2 regions of the Streptomyces sp. NPDC001732 genome follow, and region 1 is predicted to be linked to the other one. Evidence: riboswitches for the same ligand, from Rfam matches in the RefSeq annotation. Region 1 holds a riboswitch; the other holds the start of a gene.
The links. Region 1 has a riboswitch for glycine ahead of gcvT (glycine cleavage system aminomethyltransferase GcvT). Riboswitches for the same ligand answer to the same signal wherever they lie in the genome.
Positions count from the first base shown of each region.

Region 2: linked by a shared signal. The riboswitch ahead of gcvP (aminomethyl-transferring glycine dehydrogenase) and the one ahead of gcvT (glycine cleavage system aminomethyltransferase GcvT) in region 1 are both predicted to bind glycine.

Region 1 covers NZ_JBSFFY010000024.1:95,301-110,375, reverse strand. The annotation lists gene ACWCXX_RS23020 (L-serine ammonia-lyase) at 1-656, opposite strand, end outside; gene glyA (serine hydroxymethyltransferase) at 811-2,070, opposite strand; gene gcvH (glycine cleavage system protein GcvH) at 2,092-2,469, opposite strand; gene gcvT (glycine cleavage system aminomethyltransferase GcvT) at 2,562-3,677, opposite strand; glycine riboswitch at 3,819-3,916, opposite strand; gene ACWCXX_RS23000 (AAA family ATPase) at 4,077-4,760, shown strand; gene ACWCXX_RS22995 (enhanced serine sensitivity protein SseB) at 4,949-5,719, shown strand; gene ACWCXX_RS22990 (enhanced serine sensitivity protein SseB C-terminal domain-containing protein) at 5,903-6,682, shown strand; gene ACWCXX_RS22985 (ABC transporter permease) at 7,302-8,306, shown strand; gene ACWCXX_RS22980 (ABC transporter substrate-binding protein) at 8,402-10,174, shown strand; gene ACWCXX_RS22975 (ABC transporter permease) at 10,319-11,320, shown strand; gene ACWCXX_RS22970 (ABC transporter ATP-binding protein) at 11,317-12,417, shown strand; gene ACWCXX_RS22965 (ABC transporter ATP-binding protein) at 12,453-13,772, shown strand; gene ACWCXX_RS22960 (trimeric intracellular cation channel family protein) at 13,791-14,462, shown strand; gene ACWCXX_RS22955 (thioesterase family protein) at 14,540-15,075, shown strand, end outside.
Region 2 covers NZ_JBSFFY010000057.1:1,434-16,508, forward strand. The annotation lists gene ACWCXX_RS32635 (sugar phosphate nucleotidyltransferase) at 1-1,973, shown strand, start outside; gene ACWCXX_RS32640 (DUF881 domain-containing protein) at 2,072-2,992, shown strand; gene ACWCXX_RS32645 (small basic family protein) at 2,989-3,321, shown strand; gene ACWCXX_RS32650 (DUF881 domain-containing protein) at 3,327-4,139, shown strand; gene ACWCXX_RS32655 (FHA domain-containing protein) at 4,201-5,118, shown strand; gene ftsR (transcriptional regulator FtsR) at 5,136-5,879, shown strand; gene ACWCXX_RS32665 (bifunctional nuclease family protein) at 5,933-6,406, shown strand; gene ACWCXX_RS32670 (MerR family transcriptional regulator) at 6,575-7,192, shown strand; gene ACWCXX_RS32675 (DNA polymerase IV) at 7,250-8,728, shown strand; gene ACWCXX_RS32680 (PRC-barrel domain-containing protein) at 8,653-9,033, opposite strand; glycine riboswitch at 9,135-9,231, shown strand; glycine riboswitch at 9,232-9,364, shown strand; gene gcvP (aminomethyl-transferring glycine dehydrogenase) at 9,426-12,311, shown strand; gene ACWCXX_RS32690 (DUF5999 family protein) at 12,402-12,608, opposite strand; gene ACWCXX_RS32695 (hypothetical protein) at 12,922-13,518, opposite strand; gene ACWCXX_RS32700 (glutamate-cysteine ligase family protein) at 14,000-15,075, shown strand, end outside.

The DNA of each region.
Region 1 (15,075 bases):
ACGCGCCAGATGTCCAGCAGACCCGCGCGGATCTCGTCCTCGGTGCGCCAGGCCTTCTCGTTCTCCAGCATCAGCGAGGAGATGGACAGGCCGGTGTCCCGGGAGAGCCGCAGCAGCTCGTCACCGGTGCGGAAGGGGTGCTTCAGGACGGTGTCGTCGAGCACGATCCGGTCCTCGCCCACCGCGTCCTCGTCGACGACGAAGCCGCCGCCGACCGAGTAGTACGTCTTGTGCAGCAGGGTCTCGCCGTCGTGGCCGAAGGCGGCGACCGTCATGCCGTTGGCGTGGTACGGCAGGGCCTTGCGGCGGTGCAGGACCAGCTGCTCGTCGGCGTCGAAGTCGATCTCGTGCATGCCGAGGAGGTTGATCCGGCCGGTGGCGCGGATGTGTTCCACCCGCTCGTCGGCACTCTCCACGTCCACGGTGCGGGGCGACTCGCCCTCCAGGCCGAGCAGGACGGCCTTGGGGGTGCCGTGGCCGTGCCCGGTCGCCCCGAGCGAACCGTAGAGCTCGGCCCGTATCGAGACGGTGTGGGCGATCAGGCCGTCGTTCTTCAGCCGGCGCGCGAACATGCGGGCGGCGCGCATCGGGCCGACCGTATGGGAGCTGGACGGGCCGATGCCGATCGAGAACAGGTCGAAGACCGAGATGGCCACGGGTGACTCCTCAGGGTTGGTAGACGTCGTTGTCTGCCGGGTGGTGCGGTTACGGGCCGGGCGGCCCGGAGGGCGGGGCATGGGGCGGGGCACCGCGCTCACAGTTCAGTGTGCGCGATGCCCCGTCCCGGTGTGTTACCAGAACCTGTCCGGACTACTTCAGGCCGGGGTACAGCGGGAACTTCTCGGCCAGCGCGACGACGCGGGCCTTCAGCGCGTCCGCGTCGTAGGACGGCTTGAGCGCGGCGGCGATGATCTCCGCGACCTCGGTGAAGTCCTCGGCCCCGAAACCGCGGGTGGCCAGGGCCGGCGTGCCGATCCGCAGACCCGAGGTGACCATCGGGGGCCGCGGGTCGTTCGGGATGGCGTTCCGGTTGACGGTGATGCCGAGCTCGTGCAGGCGGTCCTCGGCCTGCTGGCCGTCCAGCTCGGAGTCGCGCAGGTCGACGAGGACCAGGTGCACGTCCGTGCCGCCGGACAGCACGGAGACGCCCACCTCGGTGACGTCCGGCTGCACCAGACGCTCGGCGAGGATGCGGGCGCCCTCCAGGGTGCGCTGCTGGCGCTCCTTGAACTCCTCGGACGCCGCGACCTTGAAGGAGACCGCCTTGGCGGCGATCACGTGCTCCAGCGGGCCGCCCTGCTGGCCGGGGAAGACCGCGGAGTTGATCTTCTTGGCGAGCTCCTGCGTGGACAGGATGACGCCACCGCGCGGACCGCCGAGGGTCTTGTGCGTGGTGGTGGTGACGACGTGGGCGTGCGGCACCGGGTTGGGGTGCAGCCCCGCGGCCACCAGGCCGGCGAAGTGCGCCATGTCGACCATCAGGTACGCGCCGACCTCGTCCGCGATCCGGCGGAACGCGGCGAAGTCCAGCTGACGGGGGTACGCGGACCAGCCGGCGACGATCAGCTTCGGCTTGGACTCCTTGGCCAGCCGCTCGACCTCGGCCATGTCCACGACGCCGGTCTCGTCGACGTGGTACGGGACCACGTTGTAGAGCTTGCCGGAGAAGTTGATCTTCATGCCGTGGGTCAGGTGACCACCGTGGGCCAGGTTCAGGCCCATGATCGTGTCGCCCGGCTTCAGCAGCGCGAACATCGCGGCGGCGTTGGCCTGCGCACCGGAGTGCGGCTGGACGTTCGCCGCCTCCGCGCCGAACAGCGCCTTGATCCGGTCGATGGCGATCTGCTCGACGACGTCGACGTGCTCGCAGCCGCCGTAGTAGCGGCGGCCGGGGTAGCCCTCGGCGTACTTGTTGGTGAGGACGGAGCCCTGGGCCTCCATGACCGCGACCGGAGCGAAGTTCTCCGAGGCGATCATCTCGAGGGTGGACTGCTGTCGGTGGAGCTCGGCGTCGACGGCGGCGGCGACGTCCGGGTCCAGCTCGTGGAGGGAGGAGTTGAGAAGCGACATCAGATGGTCCCTTGGGGTCTCTTAGTTGCCGGAGAACTCGGTGTACTCGTCGGCGGAGAGCAGGTCCTCCGGCTCCGCCGCGACGCGCACCTTGAACAGCCAGCCGCCCTCGAAGGGGGCGGAGTTCACCAGCGACGGGTCGTCCACGACGTCCTGGTTCGCCTCGGTGACCTCACCGGTCACCGGCGAGTACAGGTCGCTGACCGACTTGGTCGACTCCAGCTCGCCGCAGGTCTCGCCCGCGGTCACCGTGTCACCGACCGCGGGGAGCTGGGCGTAGACGACGTCGCCGAGCGCGTTGGCGGCGAACTCGGTGATGCCGATCGTGGCCACACCGTCCTCGACGGCCGACAGCCACTCGTGCTCCTTGCTGTAACGCAGCTGCTGGGGGTTGCTCATGACCTGAATTCTCCTGTACGCGGGGGAGTGCTGATGAACGGTGGTCTTAAGGCGTGAGACGCGAATGCGTCACTTTTCGGGAGGTGCGGGCGTCACTTCTGGCGCTTGTAGAACGGCAGCGCCACGACCTCGTACGGCTCGTGGGCGCCCCGGATGTCCACTCCGACGCCAGTGGTGCCGGGAGTGGCGTGCGCGGCGTCCACGTACGCGATGGCGATCGGCTTGCCGAGGGTGGGCGACGGGGCGCCCGAGGTGACCTCGCCGACCACCTGGCCGTCGGCGACGACGGGATAGCCCGCGCGCGGCACCCGGCGGCCCTCGGCGATCAGCCCGACCAGCTTGCGCGGCGGGGCGGTCTCGGCGCGCTCGGCGGCGGCCTCGAGGGCCTTGCGGCCGACGAAGTCGCCCTCCTTCTCGAACTTCACGACCCGGCCGAGACCGGCGTCGAACGGGGTCAGCGCCGTGGTCAGCTCGTGCCCGTACAGCGGCATGCCGGCCTCCAGGCGCAGCGTGTCGCGGCAGGACAGCCCGCACGGGACCAGGCCGTGCGAGGCGCCGGCCTCGGTCAGCGCCCGCCACAGCTGCTCGGCGTGCTCGGGGGCGACGAACAGTTCGAAGCCGTCCTCGCCGGTGTAGCCGGTACGGGCGATCAGTGCGGGGACACCGGCGACGGTGCCGGGCAGACCGGCGTAGTACTTCAGGTTGTCCAGGTCGGCATCGGTGACGGAGGCCAGGATGGCGGGGGACTCCGGACCCTGGACGGCGAGCAGCGCGTACGCGTCGCGGTCGTCGCGCACCTGGGCGTCGAAGCCCTCGGCCCGCTCGGTCAGCGCGTCCAGCACGATCTGGGCGTTGCCGGCGTTGGCGACCACCAGGTACTCGGTCTCGCCGAGCCGGTAGACGATCAGGTCGTCCAGGATGCCGCCGTCCTCGGCGCAGATCATCGTGTAGCGGGCGCGGCCCGTGGCGACGGTGCCGATGTTGCCGACCAGCGCGAAGTTCAGGAAGGCCGCGGCCCCGGGGCCGGTGACGGTGATCTCGCCCATGTGCGACAGGTCGAAGAGACCGGCCCGGGTGCGGACCGCGTTGTGCTCGTCGCGTTCGCTGCCGTAGCGCAGGGGCATGTCCCAGCCCGCGAAATCGGTCATGGTCGCACCCAGCGAGCGGTGCAGGGCGTCGAGGGCGGTGAGACGGGGGGCGGTGCTCATGGATGTGACTCCCGGGGCATGACGACGAGGACGATCCCTCCCCATCTGTCATCGGAACCTGAGAGGTTCGCCGGGAGCCCCTGAAAGGGGTCGGCTTGCACCTTGGGTGGAGCCGCAGAACGGCCCGCTTTTCAGATCTGCCTCACCCGCGCGGTACGGGGCCTGAGAGATTCAAGGGAGGAACTTGCTCCTTCGGCGCCCGGCACACGCGGTGGCCGGAACTCTCCCGCGCGGATTCAAACGGCCTTTATGCAGTTGGCCGGGTCATCATCGCACGCATCGGGCCGGAGTGGGGCGTCGGTCCCCTCACAGGATTCGACGGCGGGGACAGTTGTGCCGCATTACCTTTTCTTTACACTTCAGGGGCATACGTGGGGTGACCCGTACAGGGGGAGGGTGATGACGTTGCGGCGATACGCGACGACCGCGGGCCTCGCGCACGGAGCGATGCCCGCACAGCCGGGGGCCCCGGCCAGGGAGGTGCTCGGCCCGTGCGCGCCCGTCGTGCGGGACCTGCGGGAGCGGGCGGGGCGCGGCCCGCGTGCCCTGGACTTCGCGCCGGGCGACGTGGTGGTGGTCTCCGGGCTGCCGGGCAGCGGCAAGTCGACGCTCATCCGGCGGGCGGTGACGGCGGCGCACACGATCGACTCGCAGGACACCCGCGACCGCTGGGCGCGGAGGGTGCCCCGCTTATTCCCGTACGCCCTCTACCGTCCGCTCGTCCGCGCCGCCCACTACTGGGGACTGCGACGGGTGCTGCGCTCGGGGGAGTCCGTCGTCGTCCACGACTGCGGGACCCAGTCGTGGGTGCGCGGCTGGCTGGCCCGGGACGCCCGGCGCCGGGGCCGCGGCCTGCACCTCGTGCTGCTCGACGTCACGCCGCAGACGGCGAAGGAGGGCCAGCGGGAGCGCGGACGCGGGGTGTCCGGCTACGCGTTCGCCCGGCACCGCAGAGCCGTGGGCCGGCTGCTGCGGGCCGCCGAGGCCGGCCTGCTGCCGCCCGGCTGCGCCTCGGCGGTGCTGCTGGACCGGGAGGCGGCGGGAAGGCTGGACCGGATCGGGTTCATGGAGCCCGGGAGCTGAGCGGGCGAGGGAGCCGGAGAGGCCGGGGGAGCCGAGAGGGCGGGGGCGGGGCGGCCGGGAGAGCCGAGGAGGCGGGGGCGGGCGCCGTCGGGCCGGACGGCCGGTCGGCCGGGCGTTCGAGAGGGCGGGGCGGTCGCGGCGGCGGGCGTTAACCTTCTGCCGGAAGGCTCGGGCAAGAAGGGGAAGCAGTGGACATTCCGGCGCAGGTCCAGTCCCATCCGCAGGGCGGATGGCCGGCCAACGAGCTCGAAGAGGTGCTGATGGCCTCGGTGGGCAGCCCGGAGGCGGGCGGACGGCTCGTCGAGGTGCTCGGTCGCAACCAGGTCTGGGTGCCCCTGCCCAACGGCGGCGGACCCGACTCCCCGGCCCTCGACCTGCCGACGGTGGAGATCGACGGCGCTCCGTACGTCCCCGTGTTCAGCTCCGAGCAGCAGTTCCTCGCCTGCGCCGGCGCCCACATGTCCTTCACCGTCGCGCCCGCCCGCGACTTCGCCCGCGGACTGCCCCCGCAGCTCGGCATCGCCGTGAACCCGGGCGGTGCGGTCGGGATGCCGCTGCCGCCGCCCGCCGTGGCAGAGCTCTGCCGGGCCGGACGCACCCCGCTGGACGGCCCGGCCAGCGGCGGCAGGGTCCGGCTGTACGAGCCGGACTGGCAGGAGGAGCCCGTCGACTTCCTCGCCGCGGCGGCCGGCGAGTTCGAGGAGAGCGGCGTCGTGCTCACCGCGCGCCGGGCCCTGGCCAGCATCGAGGGCGAGGACCCCGTCCTGTTCATCGGCGTCGAGTTCTCCACCTGGGACGGCGCGGGCCGCAACGCCCCGATGGACGCCCTCGGCCGTGCCCTCGGCCGGGTCGAGGTACCCTGGCCGGTCAATCTCGTCCTGCTCGACGTGGCACAGGATCCGGTGGGCGACTGGATGCGGGAGAAGATCCGGCCGTTCTACCAGCGGACGGACCGGTAGCGCCCGTCGCGGCACGGGCCGGCGGCCCCGGACCGGACCGTCCGGCTCCGGTCCGTGGTGTCAAGCCGGTGTCAGGACCGGCGCATAAGCTGGTTTCATGGCTGGTGCCCCGGCACCGTGCCATGCCCGTGTGCCCGGGGCTCGGTGGGCCGACACAGTGGAGTCGAAGAGGGGCGGGACCAGGTGAGTGCGTCAGGCACCGCGGCGGCTGGGCAGGTCGAGCACATGCTGCGCCAAGTGACGCCCGGTCGCTACGACGCGTACGAGGCGCTGCTGCAGGCCCTCGCGAACGACCGGGTCTGGATGCTCCTGTGGCACGGTGCACCGGGCTCGCCCGACGCGCAGTACGGGAACATGGAGGTCGACGGCCTCGGCTACGCCCCCTGTGTGACCTCCGCGCAGGAGCTCTCGGTCAGTGGCTGGAACCGCGCCCACGAGGTGGTCACCGGCCTCGACATCGCCCGCGCCCTCTTCCCGGACCGCTGGGGCATCTGGCTCAACCCGCACTCCCCGGGCGGCGGTGTCGGCATCCCCTGGCTGGACCTGCGCCGCATCGCCACCGGCCTCGACCGGATGCCCGCGGGCCCGCTCCGGCTCACCGAGCCGGCCATCGAGATCCCGCAGTTCTACGCCCAGCTCGCGCAGAACGCCCACCACACCTCCGCGATCCGCTCGCTGCGCCGCGCCTGGGTGCAGCCCGCGCTCGGCGTCCCGTACCTCGCCATCGGCCTCGACCTCTACGACACCAGCCGCCCCTCGGTCGACGCGGTGCGCGCGATGATGCAGCAGTCGATCGCCGCGGTCCCGGACGGCCTGCCCGTCTCCACCGTCGCGATGTCCGACGAGTACGACCCGGTCGCGATGTGGCTGCGCGCCAACGCCCGGCCGTTCTACGACCGCGAGGCCCACGCTCCGGCCGCCCCCGCCGCGGGCTACGGCTACCCGCCCCAGCGCGCCTACTGACCCCGCCCGCCGCGAGCCCGTGACCCCGCGCGCCCGCGGCCCTGGTCCCTGACCGCGGTCCTTGGCCCGGCCCCGGCCCTGGGTCCCTGACCCGGCCCTGGCTTCCACCCGTGGTTCCCGACCCGGCCCGCCCGTGGTCCTGCCCGGCCAGCTCGCCGCCCTGACCCGGTCCGTGTTTTCCGGTTCGACAGGCAGTCGCCGCACCCCTCCCCATGCGCCCGATATTCCCGTGATGTAACCATGTGTACTCAATCACCGGGATGTGCGGGCGAGTTCGTGACTTCCCGTGCCATATCGCCCTGCATGTCCGGTATTTGACCCGCTGGTCATGTCTGGACATGGCTGGTGACGATAGCTGCGCCAATTCGCCCGCATGCCCCGTTCTGGTTCAACTGGCCCGTGTTCGGCGGGCGTTCACATCCGTCCGGATAACGGAACACCCCAGACCGCATCACGGTTAGGCATCCATTCGCCTGTCGGTCTGGCTACCTGTAGTGACGGCAATGAAGACTCCCGCAGCAAGGGCGTCTTGCCGCCTCTGCGTACGACTGACTGATCGCGCCGCCACAGCGGCCAGGTTCGGCCCGGCCACCGCCGGTTGAGAGGGGTCCTTGCCACGATGACGGCACCACTGCACGAGCCGACCACGGAAGCGGATCCGATCGCGGCCGACGGTCCCGCAGTCGACTCCGGGGCGAAGAAGGTCGAGGGACGGTCCCTCAAGCAGATCGCCTGGAACCGCCTGAAGCAGGACAAGGTCGCGCTGGCGGGCGGAATCACCGTGCTCCTCCTGGTCGTGGTGGCGGTCTTCGCGCCGCTGATCGTGAGCCTGCTCGGACATCCGCCGAACGAGTTCCACCAGGAGAAGCTCGACCCGCTGACCAACCTCCCGATGGGCAGTCTCGGCGGGGTGAGCGGCGACTTCCTGTTCGGCGTCGAGCCCAACAAGGGGCGCGACGTCTTCAGCCGGATCGTCTACGGCGCCCGGATCTCGCTGCTCGTGGCGTTCCTGGCGGCCCTGGTCGCCGTCGCCCTCGGCACGCTCTTCGGGATCATCGCCGGTTACTTCGGCGGCTGGGTGGACGCGGCGATCAGCCGGGTCATGGACGTGCTGCTGTCCTTCCCGCAGCTCCTCTTCATCATCTCCCTGGTCTCGGTCCTCCCCGACGACCTGCTCGGGCTGACCGGCAGCGGCGTGCGCATCGCCGTCCTCGTCGCCGTCATCGGCTTCTTCGGCTGGCCGTACGTGGGACGCATCGTCCGGGGCCAGACGCTCTCGCTGCGCGAACGCGAGTACGTCGAAGCGGCGCGCAGCCTCGGCGGGGGGCGGGTGCACATCCTCTTCCGCGAACTGCTGCCCAACCTGGTGGCGCCGATCACCGTCTACGCGACGCTCATGATTCCCACCAACATCCTCACCGAAGCGGCGCTCAGCTTCCTCGGTGCCGGTGTCCGGCCGCCCACCGCCTCCTGGGGCGGAATGCTGCGGGATGCCCTGGAGACGTACGAGCACGACCCGATGTTCATGGTCTTCCCCGGTGTGACGATCTTCATCACCGTGCTGGCCTTCAACCTCTTCGGGGACGGGCTGCGCGACGCCCTGGACCCCAAGGGGACCCGATAACCCACGACTTGCCCCTGCCGCATCGTCAGGTGGCTTTTCCCATGGTTCTCCGGCAAGCAACGGCCTGGGACCGCGATCTCGGAGGTTGCGAGAAAATGTCCACAGTTACCTCGAAACGACGGCTCACCGCTGGTGCGGCCCTCGTGGTCGCGGCGCTGATGACCACCACGGCGTGCGGCGGCGGCGACGACGGCGAGAGCGGCGGCAAGTCGAAGGGCGCCGGCTTCAACGCGGCGTTCAACAAGGTCGCCAACCCGTCCACCAAGAAGGGCGGAACGCTCAAGTTCGTCGGCAAGCAGGACCTCGACTCCGCCGACCCCCAGCGTGCCTACTACGGCATGGCCTGGGACTTCATGCGCTTCTACACCCGCCAGCTGGTCACCTACGACGCCAAGCCGGGTCAGGCGTCCACCAAGCTGGTCGGCGACCTCGCCACCGGTCCCGGTGAGATCTCGGACGGCGGCAAGACCTACACGTACAAGCTGCGTGACGGTCTGACCTGGGAGGACGGCTCCAAGCTGACCTCCAAGGACGTCAAGTACGGCATCGAGCGCATCTGGGCGACGGACACCATCACCGGTGGCCCGCAGTACCTGATGCAGACGCTGGACCCCAAGGGCGAGTACAAGGGCCCCTACAAGGACAAGTCCCCGGACAAGCTCGGCCTCAAGGCGATCGAGACCCCGGACGACAACACCATCATCTTCAAGCTGCCCAAGCCCAACGGTGACTTCGAGCAGTTCCTCGCCATGCCGTCCGGCTCGCCCGTGAAGGCGGACAAGGACACCGGCGCGAAGTACACCCAGCGCCCGTTCTCCAACGGCCCGTACAAGTTCGAGACGTACAAGCCGGGCAAGAACATCGTGCTCGTCCGCAACGACAAGTGGCAGAAGTCCTCGGACCCGGTTCGTGCCGCGCTCCCGGACAAGATCACCGTCACGATCTCCGCCAACCTGGAGGAGAACGACAAGAAGCTGATGGAGGGCGACTACGACGTCGACCTCAACGGCACCGGCATGACCCAGTCCGGCCGCGTCACCGCCGTCCAGAAGCACCGGGACAGCGTCGACAACATGCAGACGTCCTTCGTCCGCTACGTGGCGCTCGTCCACACGGCCAAGCCGTTCGACGACGTCCACTGCCGCAAGGCCGTCTTCTACGCCACGGACTTCGCCGGTCTCCAGCAGACCCGCGGTGGCGAGATCGCCGGTGGCGCGATCGCCAACAGCACCCTGCCGGTCTCCATCAAGGGCCACAGCGACTACGACCCGTACGGCGTCCTCGCCCGCAAGGGCAAGCCGGACCTGGCCAAGGCCAAGGACGAGCTGAAGCAGTGCGGCCAGCCGAACGGCTTCACCACCAAGCTCACCGCCCGCAACAACAACCCGGGTGAGGTCGACACCGCCGAGGCGCTCCAGGAGCAGCTCGGCAAGGTCGGCATCAAGGTCGAGGTCGACCCGATCGACGGCGCCGAGGCGTCCAGCATCACCGGCTCGCCGTCCGTCGTGAAGAAGCGCGGCTACGGCATGACGATGAGCGGCTGGGGCCCGGACTTCCCGTCCGGCCAGGGCTTCGGCCAGCCGCTGTGGGACAGCCGCTTCCTCGCGGACACCGGCAACTACAACGAGTCGCAGCTGAACGACCCGAAGATCGACGGGCTGTTCGACAAGGCGATCGCGGAGACCGACCCGGTCAAGGCCGGTGAGATCTACAAGGAGCTCGACAAGCGGATCCTCGACCAGGCCGACTGGATGCCCTTCATCTACGAGAAGAACATCACCTGGCGCGGCAGCCGTCTGACGAACGCCTACATGTCCGACGCCTACAACGGCCGCTACGACTACGTCTCGCTCGGCGTCGTCAAGTAATCGCTGTAGCCAACAGCATTTGCAGTCAACCCGGTTGACTGTTCCACTGCCGCCGAAACCCGCCAGTCCGAAGGGCAGGTGATGGCCGGGGCGGTGGCCGGGAGCCCCCACAAGGGGTTCCCGGCCACCGTCGGGCCGCACACAGTGCTTGCTTATCTCATCCGGCGCCTGTTCGCCGTAGTCATCATGGTGCTCGTCGTACTGCTCGCGACCTTCACCATCTTCTTCATGCTGCCCAAGTGGGCGGGCCAGGACGTAGCAGTCCTCTTCGCCGGCAAGGCCACGGGTGTCGAGCAGCTCCAGGGCATCCGGGTCAAACTGGGTCTCGACGAGCCCCTTCTCGTCCAGTTCTGGGACTTCGTCAAGGGCATCCCGATGGGACGCGACTACGCGAACGGTGCCGACGTCACCCACTGCGCCGCGCCCTGCTTCGGGTACTCCTTCCGCACGGAGGTCCCGGTCTGGACCACCCTCAAGGACGCCCTGCCCGTCACCGGGGGCCTCGCCGCCGGTGCCTGTGTCCTGTGGCTCCTCGGTGGCGTCGCCACCGGTGTGGTGTCCGCGCTCCGCCGCGGCACCATCTGGGACCGCGCCGCGATGACCACGGCCCTGGCCGGCGTCTCGCTGCCGATCTTCTTCACCGGCATGGTCGCGATGGGCCTGTTCGTGCACAACTTCGGCTGGGTGAAGATCGCCGACAACCTCTCCACGGACGACAGCATCGGCACCTGGTTCCAGACCCTGATCCTGCCGTGGATCGTGCTCGCGTTCCTGAACGCCGCGATGTACGCCCGCCTCACCAGGGCCACCATGCTCGAAGTGCTCGGCGAGGACTACATCCGCACCGCCCGCGCCAAGGGCCTGGGCGAGGGCACCGTCATCACCCGGCACGCGCTGCGTTCCGCGATGACGCCGATCCTCACCGTCTTCGGCCTCGACATCGGCGTGCTCCTCGGTGGCGCCGTCCTCACCGAGTCCACGTTCAACCTGCCGGGGCTCGGGCTCGCGGCGGTCCAGGCCATCAGCAACAAGGACCTGCCGGTGATCCTCGGCGTCACCCTGTTCGCGGCTCTCGCGATCGCCGTCGCCAACCTCCTCGTCGACATTCTGTACGCCGTCATCGACCCGCGAGTGAGGCTGGGATGACCGAACTGCACAAGAGCGGTGCCGCGCTGGGCGAACCCACCCGGACCGGATCGCCCGCTCCCTCCGCCTTCCTCGAAGTGCGCGACCTCAAGGTGCACTTCCCGACCGACGACGGACTGGTCAAGTCCGTCGACGGGCTCAGCTTCCAGCTGGAGAAGGGCAAGACCCTCGGCATCGTCGGGGAGTCCGGCTCCGGGAAGTCCGTCACCTCGCTGGGCATCATGGGCCTGCACACCGCCGGCCAGTACGGCAAGCGCAAGGCGCAGGTCTCCGGCGAGATCTGGCTGGACGGCAGGGAACTGCTGACGGCCGACCCCGACGAGGTGCGCAAGCTGCGCGGCCGCGACATGGCCATGATCTTCCAGGACCCGCTGTCCGCGTTGCACCCGTACTACACGATCGGCAAGCAGATCGTGGAGGCGTACCGGGTCCATCACGACGTGGACAAGAAGACCGCCCGCAAGCGGGCGGTGGAGATGCTCGACCGGGTCGGCATCCCGCAGCCCGACAAGCGCGTCGACAGCTACCCGCACGAGTTCTCCGGCGGCATGCGCCAGCGCGCGATGATCGCCATGTCGCTGGTCAACAACCCCGAGCTGCTGATCGCCGACGAGCCGACGACCGCACTGGACGTGACCGTCCAGGCGCAGATCCTCGACCTGATCCGGGACCTGCAGAAGGAGTTCGGCTCCGCCGTCATCATCATCACCCACGACCTGGGCGTCGTGGCCGAGCTCGCCGACGACATCCTCGTGATGTACGGCGGGCGCTGCGTCGAGCGCGGACCGGCCGAGAAGGTGTTCTACGAGCCCCGGCACCCCTACACCTGGGGTCTGCTGGGCTCGATGCCGCGCCTCGACCGAGACCAGACCGACCGGCTCATCCCGGTCAAGGGTTCCCCGCCGTCGCTCATCAACATCCCGTCGGGCTGCGCCTTCAACCCGCGCTGCCCGTACGCGGACGTGCCCAAGGACGACGTCACCCGCACCGTACGGCCCGAGCTGCAGGAGGTCGGCAGCCGGCACTGGGCGGCCTGCCACATGTCGCAGGAGCAGCGGGAGCGTATCTGGACCGAAGAGATTGCGCCCAAGCTGTGAGCGAGGAAAAGGCCGTGACGAGCGAGGACAAGGGCGTGGACGTTCCGGCGCAGAGGTCTGCCGGGGAGGGGACGCCGGCCGGGGACGCCGCCTCCCGCGAGGTGCTGCTCAAGGTGACCGGCCTGCAGAAGCACTTCCCCCTCAAGAAGGGGATGCTGCAGCGCACCACCGGTGCCGTGAAGGCCGTCGACGGGATCGACTTCGAGGTGCACTCGGGCGAGACCCTGGGCGTCGTCGGTGAGTCCGGCTGCGGCAAGTCGACGATGGGGCGGCTGATCACCCGGCTGCTCGAACCCACCGCGGGGAAGATCGAGTTCGAGGGGAGGGACATCACGCACCTCGGTGTCAGCGGCATGCGCCCGATGCGCCGGGACATGCAGATGATCTTCCAGGACCCGTACTCCTCGCTGAACCCCCGGCACACGATCGGCACGATCGTGGGTGCCCCCTTCAAGCTCCAGGGCGTCACGCCCGAGGGCGGCGTCAAGAAGGAGGTGCAGCGGCTGCTGGAGGTGGTGGGCCTCAACCCCGAGCACTACAACCGCTACCCGCACGAGTTCTCCGGCGGCCAGCGCCAGCGCATCGGGATCGCCCGCGCGCTCGCGCTCAAGCCGAAGCTGGTCGTGGCGGACGAGCCGGTCTCGGCGCTGGACGTCTCGATCCAGGCCCAGGTGGTGAACCTGCTCGACGACCTCCAGCGCGAGCTGGGCCTCACGTACGTGATCATCGCCCACGACCTGTCGGTCGTCCGGCACGTCTCGGACCGGATCGCGGTGATGTACCTCGGCAAGGTCGTGGAGCTGGCCGACCGCGAGTCGCTCTACAAGGCGCCGATGCACCCGTACACCAAGGCGCTGCTCTCGGCGGTTCCGATCCCGGACCCCAAGCGGCGGTCGGCCAAGAGCGAGCGCATCCTGCTCAAGGGCGACGTGCCGTCGCCGATCTCACCGCCCAGCGGCTGCCGTTTCCACACCCGGTGCTGGAAGGCCACGGAGGTCTGCAAGACGCAGGAACCCCCGCTGGCCGCGCTGAAGACCGGACACCAGGTGGCCTGCCACCACCCGGAGAACGCGCCCGACCAGGTGCCCGGCGAGGCGGTGACGGCCCAGGCGCGCGAGGCGATCGAGATCGTCGACGTGCGCAAGCCGGAGGCCGTCGCGGCGGAGGAGGCCGAGGCGGCGGACGGGACCGCGGCGGCGGGCGAGGCCGGAGCGGAGGAGCCCGGGGCCGAGGTCGCAGGGGTCGTGGCGGAGAAGCCGGAGGCCGCGGCGGCGGAGGGAGCCGGGACCGGGGACACCGCGGCGGACGGCGGTACCGCGTCGTCCGATGTGCCGGAGGACAGCCCCAAGGAGTAGTACCGGCACAATTGGCCGGTGCTCAACGAACTGTTCACGCCCTCCGTCCAGCATGCGCTCGACATCGTCGGAATCTTCGTCTTCGCGATCTCGGGCGCTCTGCTCGCCGTGCGCAAGAACTTCGATGTCTTCGGCATCGTGGTGCTCGCCGAGGCGACCGCGCTGGGCGGAGGGCTGTTCCGTGACGTCGTCATCGGGGCGATCCCGCCCGCGGCGTTCACGGATCTCGGCTACTTCACCACCCCGCTCCTCGCCGCCGGCCTGGTGTTCTTCCTGCACCCGCAGGTCGAGCGGATCCAGGTGGGTGTCAACGTCTTCGACGCGGCGGGCCTCGGACTGTTCTGCGTCACGGGCACGGTCAAGGCGTACGACTACGGGCTCGGCCTCACCGCGTCGGCGACCCTCGGGCTGGCCACCGCGGTCGGTGGCGGTGTGCTGCGCGACGTACTGGCCAACGAGGTGCCCTCGCTGCTGCGCTGGGACCGCGACCTGTACGCGGTGCCCGCGATCGTCGGCGCCGCGACGACCGTCCTGTGCATCCGCTTCGGCGCACTCAACGCGTTCACCAGCGGTACCGCCGTGATCGTCGCCTTCATGCTGAGGCTACTGGCGATGCGCTACCACTGGCGGGCCCCGCGCGCCTACAACCGGAAGTCCGCGAGGGCCGAGGAGGGCTCCGCGACCACCTGAGGCGCCCCGGCCGCGCCCGCCGCCTTCCGGCCAAAAAAGCTACCGCTCAGTAACGCAATCGGTGTACGGTGCATCGCATGGCACAGGCAGCAGAGCAGACGGCGCGGACCGCGCAGGCAACCATCGGGGACAGCGAGTTCGACCGCGACACCGCCGTCACCCTCCGCGAAGAGGGCGTCTACGACGCGGAGCTCTCCGCGGGATGGACGATCATCCACGCGGTCAACGGCGGCTATCTGCTGGCCATGCTCGGCCGCGCCCTCGGCGAGGCCCTGTCGCACCCGGACCCCTTCTGCGTCTCCGCGCACTACCTCACCGCGTCCGTCCCCGGCCCCGCGGTGATCCGGACCCAGACCGTCCGCACCGGCCGCACCCTCTCCACCGGGCAGGCGTCCCTCTTCCAGTACGAGGAGGACGGCACCGAGGTCGAGCGCATCCGGGTCGTCGCCACCTACGGCGACCTGGACGCCCTGTCCGACGAGGTCCGTACGTCGGTGAAGCCGCCGGCCATCCCGCCGCTGGAGCACTGCCTCGGCGCGAGCGACGGTCCGACCCCGATCCCCGGCAGCTCCGCCATCACCGAGCGGCTCGACATCAAGCTCGACCCGGCGAC
Region 2 (15,075 bases), on a different contig from region 1:
TCATGGAACCCGAGGTGTTCGACTACGTCGAGGCCGACGTATCGGTGGACTGGTCCGGGGACGTCTTCCCGCAGCTCATGAAAGAGGGCAAGCCCATCTACGGCTATGTCGCCGAGGGCTACTGGGAGGACGTCGGCACCCATGAGAGCTATGTGAAGGCCCAGGCCGACGTTCTTGAACGCAAGGTCGACGTCGACATCGACGGATTCGAGATCTCGCCGGGCGTATGGGTCGCGGAAGGCGCGGAAGTACACCCCGACTCGGTATTGCGCGGCCCGCTCTACATCGGTGACTACGCAAAGGTCGAAGCCGGCGCGGAGATTCGCGAACACACGGTCATCGGGTCGAACGTGGTCGTCAAGAGCGGCGCATTCCTGCACAGGGCGGTGGTGCACGACAACGTCTACATCGGCCAGCAGAGCAATCTGCGCGGTTGCGTGATCGGCAAGAACACCGACGTCATGCGGGCCACCCGTATCGAGGACGGCGCGGTCATCGGGGACGAATGCCTGATCGGTGAGGAGTCGATCATTCAGGGCAATGTCCGCGTGTATCCGTTCAAGACCATCGAGGCCGGCGCCTTCGTCAACACCTCGGTCATCTGGGAGTCGCGTGGGCAGGCGCACCTCTTCGGAACCCGAGGAGTGTCCGGGATCCTGAACGTGGAAATCACGCCCGAGCTGGCGGTCCGGCTCGCCGGAGCGTACGCCACGACTCTGAAGAAGGGCTCCACGGTCACCACCGCACGTGATCACTCCCGTGGTGCCCGCGCCCTGAAACGGGCGGTGATCTCGGCCCTCCAGGCCAGCGCCATCGACGTCCGGGACCTGGAGAACGTACCGCTGCCCGTCGCACGCCAGCAGACCGCGCGGGGCAGCGCCGGCGGGATCATGATCCGCACGTCCCCCGGGGTTCCGGACTCGGTCGACATCATGTTCTTCGACGAGCGGGGAGCAGACCTCTCCCAGGCGCGACAGCGGAAGCTGGACCGCGTCTACGCACGCCAGGAATACCGGCGGGCCTTCCCCGGGGAGATCGGGGACCTGCACTTCCCGTCCAGCGTCTTCGACTCGTACACCGGATCCCTGCTGCGGAACGTGGACACCACGGGGATCGCCGATGCAGGTCTCAAGGTGGTTGTCGACGCGACCAACGGAAGCGCCGGGCTCGTGCTGCCCAGCCTGCTGGGACGGCTCGGCGTGGACGCGCTGACCATCAACCCCGGCCTCGACGAGTCCCGGCCCACCGAAACCGCCGAGTCCCGGCGTTCCGGGCTCGTACGCCTGGGCGAGATCGTCTCCTCGGCACGGGCCTCGTTCGGGGTGCGGTTCGACCCGGTCGGCGAACGGCTCTCCCTGGTCGACGAACGGGGCAGGATCGTGGAGGACGACCGGGCCCTGCTCGTGCTGCTCGACCTCGTGGCGGCCGAACGGCGCAGCGGACGGGTGGCACTGCCGGTCACCACGACCCGCGTGGCAGAGCAGGTCGCGGCGTACCACGGCACGCAGGTCGAGTGGACGACGACATCGCCCGACGACCTGACGCGCGTCGGACGCGAGGAAGGCACCATCTTCGGTGGAGACGGTCGCGGGGGCTTCGTCGTTCCCGAATTCAGCAGCGTCTTCGACGGATCCGCCGCGTTCGTGAGACTCCTCGGACTCGTCGCCCGGACCCAGCTCACCCTCAGCCAGATCGACGCCCGCATCCCCCGGGCCCATGTCCTGCGCCGTGATCTCGCCACGCCCTGGGCCGTCAAGGGCCTGGTCATGCGCCGGGTCGTGGAAGCGGCAGGGGACCGCAGCGTCGACACGACGGACGGTGTACGGGTCGTCGAGGCCGACGGGCGCTGGGTGATGGTGCTGCCCGACCGGGCCGAGGCGATCACCCATCTGTGGGCCGAGGGCCCGGACGACACCTCCGCGCAGGCACTGCTGGACGAGTGGGCGACGGTCGTGGAGAGCGCAGGTCGGTGACTGCCCGAGCGGTGTGCCAGGAGGCGTTGCCGGACGCCTCCGGGCACACCGGTGGGGCCATTCGGCGGTAGCGGCGGCGACGTGCGACGATGTGCGGCATGTCGCAGCAGCCCCCCGAACGGAGTACCGCCCCGCCCGCGCGTCCCGACGCGTCCATGTCGCTGCTGACCAATGTGATGGACCACAGCCTGGACGACGGATACGCCGAAGCCTCGGCACGTCGCAAGGCGGACGGAAGCGCGGGCATGCCCCGCACGCTCAAGGCGAAGCTCGGCCTCGCCGCCTGTCTGGTGCTCGCCGCACTCGTCGTCACGCTCGGCGCCGCGGAGGCACGCGTCGCCGCGCCGGTTCTCGCCAAGGAGCGCCAGGAGCTGATCGACCGGATCGACGACGAGACGGAGGCGGCCGACACCCTGGAGTCCCAGGTGGACAAGCTCCGGGCCGATGTGGGCAGGCGCCAGCGCAAGGCTCTGGAGAAGCACGGCGGGGACCAGGGCGAACGGGTGGCGCTGCTCGCCGGGGCCACCTCCGTGGAAGGGCCCGGCCTGAAACTCGTCGTCGACGACGCCGAGGACACCGCCCAGGGCGGCGGAGGGCCGAGGGAGACCAGCGGGTTCGCCGACACCGGACGGGTGCGCGACAGAGACCTCCAGCGGGTCGTCAACGGCCTGTGGCAGTCGGGTGCGGAGGCGATCGCGATCAACGGGCAGCGCCTGACGGCCCTGTCCGCGATCCGCGCGGCGGGCGACGCCATACTGGTCGACAACAGGCCGCTCGTGCCGCCCTACACGGTGCTGGCGGTGGGCAATGCCAAGCAGCTCGGCACCGCGTTCCGGGAGAGCGCCGACGGCCAGTACCTGCAGGCGCTCAAGGACACCTTCGACATACGGACGAGCATGTCCGTGCAACAGAAGGTGAGCCTCCCCGTCGCGCCGAGCCTGATCGTACGTACAGCAGAGCCTTACAAGGCCGCAGACACCGGCAGTGGTGCGGCAGACACAGGGAAGGGCACATCGTGATCGCCGTACTGGGCCTCGTCGTGGGAGTCGTGGTCGGACTGTTGGTCCGGCCCGAGGTGCCGGCGGTGGTCGAGCCCTATCTGCCCATCGCCGTCGTGGCCGCCCTCGACGCGGTCTTCGGCGGCCTGCGAGCCATGCTCGACGGGATCTTCGTCGACAAGGTGTTCGTCGTGTCGTTCCTGTCGAACGTCGTGGTGGCTGCCCTGATCGTGTTCCTGGGCGACAAGCTGGGCGTCGGAGCGCAGCTGTCCACCGGTGTGGTGGTCGTGCTCGGGATCCGGATCTTCTCCAACGCCGCGGCCATCCGCCGGCACGTCTTCAGGGCCTGAGGCCGATGAGCAACGAAGAACTCCCCGACGGCGGACTTCCCGGGGACGAGGAGAGCAAGGAAAGCGCGAGCGAGCGGCAGGCCGGCCCCGCCCAGGAGATCACCGGGCGCCAGCGGCTGATCGCCGGACTGTGGCCACCTCGGGTGACACGGGCCCAACTCATCGTCGCGATGCTGCTGTTCGGGCTCGGCCTCGGGCTCGCCATCCAGGTGCGGTCCAACAGTGACAACAGCGCTCTGCGAGGAGCCCGCCAGGAGGACCTGGTCCGGATCCTCGACGAGCTGGACGACCGCACACAGCGCCTGGAGGACGAGAAACAGCGGCTGGACGCCCAGCGCACGGAGCTGGAGAACAGCTCCGACCAGGCCGAGGAGGCGCGCAAGCAGACGGTGGAGAAGGAACGGCAACTCGGTGTCCTCGCGGGCACCGTGGCGGCCCACGGCCCCGGCATCACGCTCACCGTCCACGACCCGGGGAACGGGGTCAAGGCGGACATGCTGCTCGACGCGCTCCAGGAGCTGCGTGCCGCGGGCGCCGAGGCGATCCAGGTCAACGGGGTGCGCGTGGTGGCCAACACGTACTTCTCCGGTGACGGCGGCAACGTCAGGGTTGACGACCGCAAGATCACCGCGCCGTACGTCTTCGAGGTGATCGGCAAGCCCCAGGATCTGGAGCCTGCGCTGAACATTCCGGGCGGCGTCGTGCAGACGCTGGAGAAGGAGCAGGCCACCGTGCAGGTCGCGCGGGCCGACGACATCGTGGTGGACGCCTTGCGACCGGCGAAGCAGCCTGACTACGCTCGGTCGTCGTCACCGTGAGTCCGCGGCGTGAAGGGGCCGGAGGAGACAGGCACGAGGTTGCGGGGGGTCGCCGCATCGTATTGGTGGCGCGTGGTGGAAACTGTCGAGTGGATACGGACGTTGTGAAGATGTCCGGGTCGGCAGGTGTGTTCATTCAGGGTTCGTCCTGCCCCACGGGCGGGTCTATTTCGGTCAAGGGGAATCGCCCGTGAAGTTGTTTGGGAAGTTGTTCGGCAAGAGCGCTCGCGACGAGGCCGCCCGCCATCGCGCACCGCGCCATGGCCAGGTGGATGAGCAGGGCACGGAACGCCCGCTCTTCCGTGATGAGGTGGCGGGTCCGGGCAGTGACAATTCGGGAGCTTCCGGCGCGTCGTCTGTTGACCCTGCCGGTCCCGGCCGCATAGGTTTCGGAGAACCGTCGACCTCAGGTACGGGTGGAGGGTTCACCCCCAGGCAGGAGGGCTCGTCCATGCCGGTCTGCACGAGGTGCGGGCATCGCAATGCCGAGGACAGTCGGTTCTGCTCCAACTGCGGTGCGCCGCTGAGGGGCGGGGTTCCCGAGCGTGCCTCGGAGACGACCTCGACCATTTCCATTTCCGGTCTCGAGGCGTACGAGGCGGAGGTCACCGGGCAGACTGCGGTGCCCTCCCTCTCGCCCGAGGCGCAGGCCGCCGTGGACGCCCTTCCGGTCGGTTCGGCGCTCCTGGTGGTGCGTCGCGGGCCGAACTCCGGCAGTCGCTTCCTGCTGGACGGTGAGCTGACCACGGCCGGCCGCCACCCGCAGAGCGACATCTTCCTCGACGACGTGACGGTGTCGCGTCGGCACGTGGAGTTCCGCAGAAGCCCCGACGGCAGCTTCACGGTCGGGGACGTGGGCAGTCTGAACGGCACCTACGTCAACCGGGAGCGCATCGACTCCGTGGCGCTGTCCAACGGCGACGAAGTGCAGATCGGCAAGTACCGGCTGGTCTTCTATGCGAGCCAGCGCGGCATCTGACCCGCCAGGGAAGGTCCATGCTGAGAACACCGACGGGCGGTGCCGGTCACGGCACCGCCACCGCCGACGACCGCCCGATGAGCATCGGCACGGTGCTCCTGCGCCTGCGGGACGAGTTCCCCGAGGTCACGATCTCCAAGATTCGCTTCCTGGAGGCCGAAGGGCTCGTCGAGCCGCAGCGGACCCCTTCCGGTTATCGAAAGTTCCGCAGCGCCGACGTGGAACGCCTGGCCCAGGTGCTGCGCATGCAGCGGGACCACTACCTCCCGCTGAAGGTCATCCGCGAGCATCTCGACGCCCTCGCCCGCGGCGAGCAGTCCGCCCTGCCGTCCGCGGGCGGTGTGCGGGAGCTCGCCGCCGGCGGACGACAGGCGGAACCAGGGCGGACGACCGCGGCCCGTATCGGCCGTGCCGAACTGCTCGCGGCCGCCGAGGTCGGCGAGAGCGAGCTCGAGGAGTGGGAGTCGTACGGCCTGGTCGCTCCGACGGCGGAAGGCGGTTACGACGCCGAGATGGTCACGGTGGCCAAGCTTGTGGCGGATCTGGGCAGATTCGGTCTGGAACCGCGCCACCTGCGTGCCATGCGGGCGGCCGCGGATCGCGAGGCGGGACTCATCGAGCAGGTGGTCGCGCCCCTGCGCAGGCACCGGAATCCGCAGACCAGAGCACATGCGGAGGCCACCACGAAGGAGCTGGCGGAGCTGTCCGTGCGGCTTCATTCGGCGCTTGTCCAGACCGCTCTGGGGATCCGGCTGCACTGATCACGGGGGTGCCCGACTACCCAAACCTGCCGAGCACGTCCTAGGGTTGCTGTGTGAACGAGCTCGACGTTGTGGGTGTCCGGGTGGAAATGCCCTCCAACCAACCGATCGTGCTCCTGCGTGAAGTGGGAGGCGACCGGTACCTCCCCATTTGGATCGGTCCTGGTGAGGCGACTGCGATCGCCTTCGCCCAGCAGGGCATGGCTCCGGCCAGGCCGCTGACCCATGATCTCTTCAAGGACGTGCTCGAGGCCGTCGGCCAGGAGCTCACCGAGGTCCGCATCACGGACCTGCGGGAAGGGGTCTTCTACGCGGAGCTGGTGTTCGCCAGTGGTGTCGAGGTGAGCGCGCGGCCGTCCGACGCCATAGCGCTCGCGCTGCGTACCGGAACGCCGATCTACGGCAGTGACGGCGTGCTCGACGACGCGGGCATCGCCATCCCGGACGAGCAGGAGGACGAGGTGGAGAAGTTCCGCGAGTTCCTCGATCAGATCTCTCCGGAGGATTTCGGTACCAACAGCCAGTGACCGTTCCGCGGGGGCGCCCTCAGCGCATTCGGCAAGCCTTTCCCGCTCGCGAGGCACGGGAAACCACCCTCGGGGTGATTATCACTCGGCGTGCCGAGTGTGGCGATCGTTGACGCACCCCGAGTGACTGCCTACCTTCGAGATGGCAGGTCAAGGACGGAGGTCGGCGTGAGAAGCAGCGGCGACGGTACGGCAGCCGGTGGGCCGTATCTGCAGCAGGGGAGTACAGCCGACCACACCATCGTGCAGCCGGTTCAATCGGCTGTGGTGGCAGGGGGCGGCGTGGCATCGGCCGACGGCATCGGGTACCGCGGGCCCACGGCCTGCGCGGCAGCGGGCATCACCTACCGGCAGCTCGACTACTGGGCGCGCACGGGGCTGGTGGAACCGAGTGTGCGCCCGGCGTACGGCTCCGGCACACAGCGGCTCTACAGCTTCCGGGACGTCGTCCTGCTGAAGATCGTGAAGCGTTTCCTGGACACGGGCGTCGCCCTGCAGAACATCCGCACCACGGTGCAGCACCTGCGGGCCCGCGGATTCCAGGACCTGGAGCGGATGACCCTGATGAGCGACGGGGCCACGGTCTACGAATGCTCCTCGCCCGACGAGGTCGTCGACCTCCTCCGGGGCGGCCAGGGCGTCTTCGGCATCGCGGTGGGCGTGGTCTGGCAGGACGTCGACGTCGCCCTGTCACAGCTGCACGGCGAGCGGGTGGACACCGGTGAGACGCTGATCGGCAACAACCCCACAGACGAGCTCGCACGGCGGCGCAACCGCGCCGGCTGACCCCGCCGAGGCCCCGGCCCCGCCGATTGTCAGTGCCGTGGTGCAGCATCGGTTGATGTGAGAACCGCTCCCACCATCCTGCATCTGGACATGGATGCCTTCTACGCCTCCGTGGAGCAGGCGGCGAAGCCGAGCCTGCGCGGCAAACCGGTCGTGGTGGGCGGGCTGGGGCCCCGAGGGGTCGTGGCGACCGCCTCGTACGAGGCGCGGCGCTTCGGGGTGCACTCGGCGATGCCGACCGCGCAGGCGCGGCGGCTGGCCCCCAACGCGGCCTATCTGGTGCCCCGCTTCCAGCTGTACCGGACGGTCAGCAACCAGGTGATGGAGCTGCTCGCGCGGCTCTCCCCGCTGGTGGAGCCCCTCAGCCTGGACGAGGCGTTCGTCGACCTGGAGGCCGGCGGGACGGCCGACGACACGGCTTCGGCGCGGAAGATCGGTGAGCAGCTGCGCACCGCCATCAGAGCGGTCACCGGGCTCACCGGCTCGGTCGGGCTCGCCGGTTCCAAGATGCTGGCCAAGATCGCCTCGGAGGAGGCCAAGCCGGACGGGCTGCGGGTCATCGAGCCGGGTACGGAGCGGGAGCTGCTCGCGCCCATGCCGGTGCGGATCCTGCCCGGCGTCGGCCCCGCCACGGCGGACCATCTGCGCCGTGCCGGGATGACGACGGTGGACGACCTGGTCACGGCGGGGGAGGCCGAGCTGGTCCGGCTGCTGGGCAAGGCGCACGGCGGCTCGCTCCACCGCATGGCGTTCGGCCACGACGACCGGCCCGTGGTCGCGGAGCGCGACGCGAAATCGGTGTCGGTCGAGGACACCTTCGACGTCGACCTGCACGATCGGGTACGGGTCAGGACAGAGGTGGAGCGGCTGGCCGACCGGTGCGTCCAGCGGTTGCGGGGCGCCGGGCGGTCCGGGCGGACGGTGGTCCTCAAGGTGCGCCGGTACGACTTCTCGACTCTCACGCGGTCCGAGACGCTGCGCGGGCCCACGGACGACCCCACGGTGGTCCGTGAGGCCGCCGCACGGCTCCTGGAGGCCGTGGACACCACCGGGGGCGTCCGGCTGCTCGGAGTGGGCGTCACGGGGCTTGCCGACTACACGCAGGAGGACCTCTTCGCCCAGGCCGCCGGTGAACAGGCCACAGGCCGACGGGCCGCCGACGACGGGGCCGCGGCCGGGGAGGCGGCGACGGCGGAGGACGACCGGGGCGGACCGGCGGACGGCCCGCGGCACGAGCCCCCGGAAACCCCCGAGGACCCGGCCGCGCGGCACTGGCCCGCCGGACACGACGTGCGCCACGACACCTACGGCCACGGCTGGGTGCAGGGCAGTGGCATCGGCCGGGTGACGGTGCGGTTCGAGGAGCCCGATTCGGCGCCCGGCCGGGTGCGTACGTTCCGGATCGACGACATGGCGCTGCGGTCGGCCGATCCGCTCCCGCTGGTGCGCGAACCGGCGGACTACTCCTCCTGGCCCGCCAGCCTGCCGAAGTCCCTGTCGGGGCCGACCCCCTCGGGCGGTGAGTCCAGACCGTAGTGCCGGTAGAGCTGGAGTTCCTGATCCGGCGAGAGATGGCGGCCGACGCCGAAGTCGGGTGCGTCCTTGATCAGCGCACGGTCGAAGGGAACGCGGAGCGTGTCGTCCACGAATTCGCTGGGTTCCAGCGGGACGAAGGCGTCCCGGCTGAAGAGTCCGGTGCGTACGGCCGCCCATTCGGGTACCCCGGTCGCGTCGTCGAGGTACACCTCGTCCACGGTTCCGATCTTGGTGCCCTTGCGGTCGAATGCCTTGCGGCCGATCAGGCTGCGCGGATCGATGTCGGTCTGCACGATCCCTCCCATTGGTCGCGGCTACTCCACAAGCACTACAAAAGGGCAGATCCGGGGGGTCGGCCACTCGAGGGTTCGGCCACGAACCCCGCTGGTAGGCTGGTGGCGGCCGCTGACCCCGTGCGGGAGAGTCCTCCGGAACCGATCCGAAGGCGCCGAAGGAGCAAATCCTCCCCGGAATCTCTCAGGCCCCCGTACCGCACGGACGAGGTCACTCTGGAAAGCAGGGCGGGTTCCGTGCGGCCGGGTGCCGGAGCGGTTCCCTTCCTCACCGACGGTGAAAGTCGGCACGCCGCAAAGCATGCCGGTGAAGCTCTCAGGTTGAGATGACAGAGGGGGAGGCCGTCCGGGCACCCGCGCCGAGGTGCCCCTCGCAGGTCGTGACAGACCAGGAGGCCTCCACCATGACCCCCCGTCGCACCCCGCTCTCCCAGCTGGAGCAGGGCATTCCGTTCGAACAGCGGCACATCGGCCCCGATGCCGAGGCGCAGTCGAAGATGCTCGCCCAGGTCGGGTACGGCTCGCTGGACGAGCTCACCGCGGCCGCGGTGCCCGACGTCATCAAGAGCACCGAGGCACTCCGGCTCCCGGCCGCGCGCACCGAGGCCGAGGTCCTCGCCGAACTGCGTTCCCTCGCGGACCGCAACCAGGTGCTGACCCCGATGATCGGGCTCGGCTACTACGGCACCTTCACCCCGCCGGTGATCCTGCGCAACGTCATGGAGAACCCCGCCTGGTACACGGCCTACACGCCGTACCAGCCGGAGATCTCCCAGGGCCGCCTGGAGGCGCTCCTCAACTTCCAGACGATGGTCGCCGAGCTGACCGGGCTGCCCACCTCGGGCGCCTCCCTGCTCGACGAGGGCACCGCGGCCGCCGAGGCCATGGCGCTCTCCCGGCGCGTCGGCAAGGTGAAGGACGGCGTCTTCCTGGTCGACGCCGACGCCCTGCCGCAGACGATCGCGGTCATCGAGACCCGCGCCGAGCCGACCGGCGTCGAGGTCGTCGTCGCCGACCTGTCCGACGGCATCCCGGCGGAGATCGCCGAGCGCGGTGTCTTCGGCGTGCTGGTGCAGTACCCGGGTGCCTCCGGAACCGTCCGGGACGTCCGCCCCCTCATAGAGCGGGCCCACGAGCTCGGCGCGATCGTCACCGTCGCCGCCGACTTGCTGGCCCTGACCCTGCTCACCTCGCCGGGCGACCTGGGCGCGGACATCGCGGTCGGCACGACGCAGCGCTTCGGCGTGCCGATGGGCTTCGGCGGACCGCACGCCGGGTTCATGGCAGTGCGCGAGAAGTTCGCCCGCAGCCTGCCCGGCCGCCTCGTCGGCGTCTCCGTCGACGCGGACGGCAACAAGGCCTACCGGCTGGCCCTGCAGACCCGCGAGCAGCACATCCGCCGCGAGAAGGCCACCAGCAACATCTGCACCGCGCAGGTGCTGCTCGCCGTCATGGCCGGGATGTACGCCGTCTACCACGGCCCGGACGGGCTGCGCACGATCGCCCGGCGCACCCACCGCTACGCGACGATCCTGGCCGAGGGGCTGCGCGCCGCCGGTGTCGACGTCGTGACCGGCGCCCACTTCGACACCCTCACCGTGCGCGTCCCGGGCCGGGCCGCGGAGGTCGTCGAGAGCGCCCGCGAGCGAGGGGTCAACCTGCGGCTCGTCGACGCCGACCTGGTCTCCCTCGCCTGCGACGAGACCACCACCCGTACGCAGATCACCGCCGTCTGGGCCGCCTTCGGCGTCGACGGGGACATCGAGGCGCTGGACACCACCGTCGCCGACGCGCTGCCCGAGGGGCTGCTGCGCACCGACGAGATCCTCACCCACCCGGTCTTCCACCAGCACCGTTCCGAGACCGCGATGCTCCGCTACCTGCGCCGGCTCGCCGACCGGGACTATGCGCTGGACCGCGGCATGATCCCGCTCGGCTCCTGCACCATGAAGCTGAACGCGACCACCGAGATGGAGCCGATCACCTGGCCCGAGTTCGGCGCGCTGCACCCCTTCGCTCCGGCCGAGCAGGCGCAGGGCTTCCTCACCCTCATCCGTGAGCTGGAGGAGCGCCTCGCCGAGGTCACCGGCTACGACGCGGTCTCCATCCAGCCGAACGCGGGCTCGCAGGGCGAGTTCGCCGGTCTCCTGGCCGTACGGGCGTACCACCGGGCCAACGGCGACGAGCAGCGGACCGTCTGCCTCATCCCGTCCTCCGCGCACGGCACCAACGCCGCCAGCGCCGTGATGGCCGGCATGAAGGTCGTCGTGGTCAAGACCGCCGACGACGGCGAGGTCGACATCGAGGACCTCCGCGCCAAGATCGAGAAGCACCGCGAGGAACTCGCCGTGCTCATGATCACGTACCCGTCGACGCACGGTGTGTTCGAGGAGCACGTCGCCGACATCTGCGCCGAGGTGCACGACGCCGGCGGCCAGGTGTACGTCGACGGTGCCAACCTCAACGCCCTGGTCGGTCTCGCCAGGCCGGGACGGTTCGGCGGCGACGTCTCGCACCTCAACCTGCACAAGACCTTCTGCATCCCGCACGGCGGCGGCGGCCCCGGGGTCGGCCCGGTCGGTGTGCGCGCGCACCTCGCCCCGTACCTGCCGAACCACCCGCTCCAGCCCGCGGCGGGTCCCGAGACCGGCGTCGGGCCGATCTCGGCCGCCCCGTGGGGCTCGGCCGGCATCCTCCCCATCTCCTGGGCGTACGTCCGCCTGATGGGCGGGGAGGGCCTCAAGCGCGCGACGCAGGTCGCCGTGCTCGCCGCCAACTACATCGCCAAGCGGCTGGAGCCGCACTACCCGATCCTGTACAACGGCCCGGCCGGACTCGTCGCGCACGAGTGCATCGTGGACCTGCGGCCGATCTCCAAGGCCACCGGCGTCAGCGTCGACGACATCGCCAAGCGCCTGATCGACTACGGCTTCCACTCGCCGACCATGTCGTTCCCCGTCGCCGGGACGCTGATGATCGAGCCGACCGAGAGCGAGAACCTCGCGGAGCTCGACCGGTTCTGCGACACGATGATCGCCATTCGCGGCGAGGTCGAGAAGGTGGCTTCGGGCGAGTGGAGCGCGGACGACAACCCGCTGCGCAACGCCCCGCACACCGCGGCGATGCTGGGCGGGGAGTGGAAGCACGGCTACAGCCGGGAGACAGCGGTCTTCCCGGCCGGGGTCTCGGCCGCCGACAAGTACTGGCCGCCGGTGCGCCGGATCGACGGCGCCTTCGGTGACCGCAACCTCGTCTGCTCCTGCCCGCCGCTGGACGAGTACGACAGCTGAGCCGTGGGTGCGGGGGAGTGACGCGGACGCGCGTCGGGGCCGGTTCGGAGGTTTCTCCGGGCCGGCCCCCGTTGTTCGTACCGCCCGCGGTCAGGCGGCCTTCGCCACCCGGTCGGCCTCCAGCGGGCGGTGCGGAGCGATGATCTGCCCGTCCGGGAGCAGCTCACCGGTGTCCTCGAAGAGCAGGACACCGTTGCACAGCAGACTCCAGCCCTGTTCCGGGTGGTGAGCCGTCAGGCGGGCGGCTTCCCGGTCGGCTGAGTCGGCGGTCGGGCATGGTGGCTGATGCTGGCACATGGCTGGGTTCTTTCGCTGCGTGGTGGTGAGTGTCCTGCGACTGGCTGAGCTGTTCATGGCCGCCCCCGTCTCGATCGGTCCGCTCCCAGTGTTGCCCCACGGGCGTCTTTCCGCAGGGATTTCGCAGCAGCACTTCTTCTTACTCGGAGGACGCGTCACCCGGGAGGACGGTTCACTGCAACTGCACTGTCCCTTCGGGTGGTTCGGGGTGGCCTGAGCGGGCTAGTCCGGACGGGCGGGAGTGCGCCCCCTCCGCAGCACTGTGCCCCGCCGGCCGGGGCGGGGCACGAGGTGCTGAGGGGCGCGGCCGTCCTCAGGCGGGCGATCCGAGCAGGGGGCCGGGGCCGGGCCGGGTGATGCGCAGGGTCATCACCCGGAGCAGATCGGCGACCCGGTGCGGGCGGTGCGCCGCGATGCCCGGCGGGGCGGGGGCCAGCGGAACCAGGAGGTCCCCGGGGGCGAGAGCGCCGCCGGCGGCATCGGCCTCGGCGTCGCCGTGCAGCCACAGCGCCAGCATGTAGAGCTCCGGAATGGACAGCAGCCGCGGCTGGTAGTGCGACGTCACCGTCTCGGCCTGGTGCAGGGCGAGTTCGGTCGAGGCGATGTAGGGCCCCTCGAAGAAGTGCGAGAAGGTCCAGCCGTCCGCGGTGAGGATGGTGTCCGCCGCGGCGACGGCCTGCTCCGGGCCGCGGATCAGGAAGCGCCACGCGGCGAGCCTGGTGGCGGGCGCGATGCCGCCCGGTCCGATCCGGTCCAGCACATGGACGGGAAGCGGGAGTTCGGGACTCAGCGGGCCCTGGGCGGACCGGAGGGCGGGCGTGCGGGCCTCGCGGACGGCGGTGGGTGAACCGAGTGCCGCGAGGACGCTGCGCAGAGCGGGCGCGGGAGCCGGGGGAACATGCAGCGGCATGATGGGTCGCCTCTCACTTCGGAGACACGGTGGTGCGTGGGCGGGTGCAGACGGCGTTGTCGGCGTGCGGGGCCAGAGGGGCCGGTGACCGATCCGGTGCGTCAACTCTCTGCCTCGTCCGCGGAGTTTATACGACACGCGTTCACGCGGTGATTCCACTAGCCGTCGCAGCTATTGCCGGCAAGGCGGTATCAGGACTTTATTATGCGGAGATTCTGCTGTTTTCGTGCCCGCCGCGCAGTCGCCGCCTGGTGTTTTCCCCCGGGCGCGGTCGGCCGAATCGTGTCGGCGTTTTCACCACGTCCTCGAAGGGATACCGTGTGCCGCTCCATGCCCATGGAATGTGCCGCGGGCCGCGGGGCTCAGACTACTGTGTCCGCGGCGTTCGCAGAGGCGTTATGGATCACTCGGTCTGGGCATTATCGATCGTGACGCGAGCGGCCTGGGCCGTGGGTCGCCCACTTGAGGGAAGGACGCTCCGATGGGGGAGAAGGTCGTGTCCGGAGCCTTTGACCTGTCCGATCCGCAGAGGTACCGGAGGAAGCTTCATCAGTGCCTGGAGGGGCTGGGGCGACTTCTGGCGGAGCGGAGGTTCGACCGCCCCCGCAACCTCATGGGCATGGAGATCGAGCTGAATCTCGCCGGCCCCGACGGGATGCCGAAGATGCTGAATGGGGAGGTGCTCCCGCGCATCGCGAGCCGCGATTTCCAGATGGAACTCGGGATGTTCAATTTGGAAGTGAACATAGCCCCGCACCGTCTGGAGGGGCGGGTTTTCGACCAGTTGGCCGAAGAGCTCAGAGCCGGTCTCGGATATGCCCATCGGAAGGCGGGCGAGGTCGATGCAGGGATCATGATGATCGGTATTCTGCCCACGGTGGGGCAGGCGGACCTCGTGGCGGCGAACCTCTCGGACGCGGACCGCTACACGTTGCTGAACGATCAAATGGTGGCCGCCCGGGGCGAGGTTTTCTCGCTCGATATCCAGGGCGTGGAGCAACTGGCCTGCACATCCGCGTCGATCGCTCCCGAGGCCGCGTGCACCTCGGTCCAGCTCCATCTGCAGGTGACGCCGGAGCGGTTCGCGGCAGTGTGGAACGCGGCCCAGGCCGTCGCCGGGGTACAGACGGCACTGGGTGCCAACGCACCCTTCCTGTTCGGCAGGGAGCTCTGGCGGGAATCGCGTCCGCCGCTCTTCCAGCAGGCCACCGACACCCGCCCGCCCGAACTCCGGAACCAGGGCGTGCGGCCCAGGACCTGGTTCGGCGAGCAGTGGATCGGCTCGGCGTACGAGCTCTTCGAGGAGAACCTGCGCTACTTCCCGCCGCTGCTGCCGATCTGCGACGAGGAGGACCCGCTGAGGGTCCTCGACGACGGCGGCGTCCCGCGACTGCAGGAGCTGGTGCTCCACAACGGCACCGTCTACCGCTGGAACCGGCCGGTGTACGGCCTGGCCGACGGCGTCCCCCATCTGCGGGTGGAGAACCGGGTCCTGCCCGCCGGGCCCACGGTCGCCGACGTGATCGCCAACACGGCGCTGTACTACGGGCTGGTGCG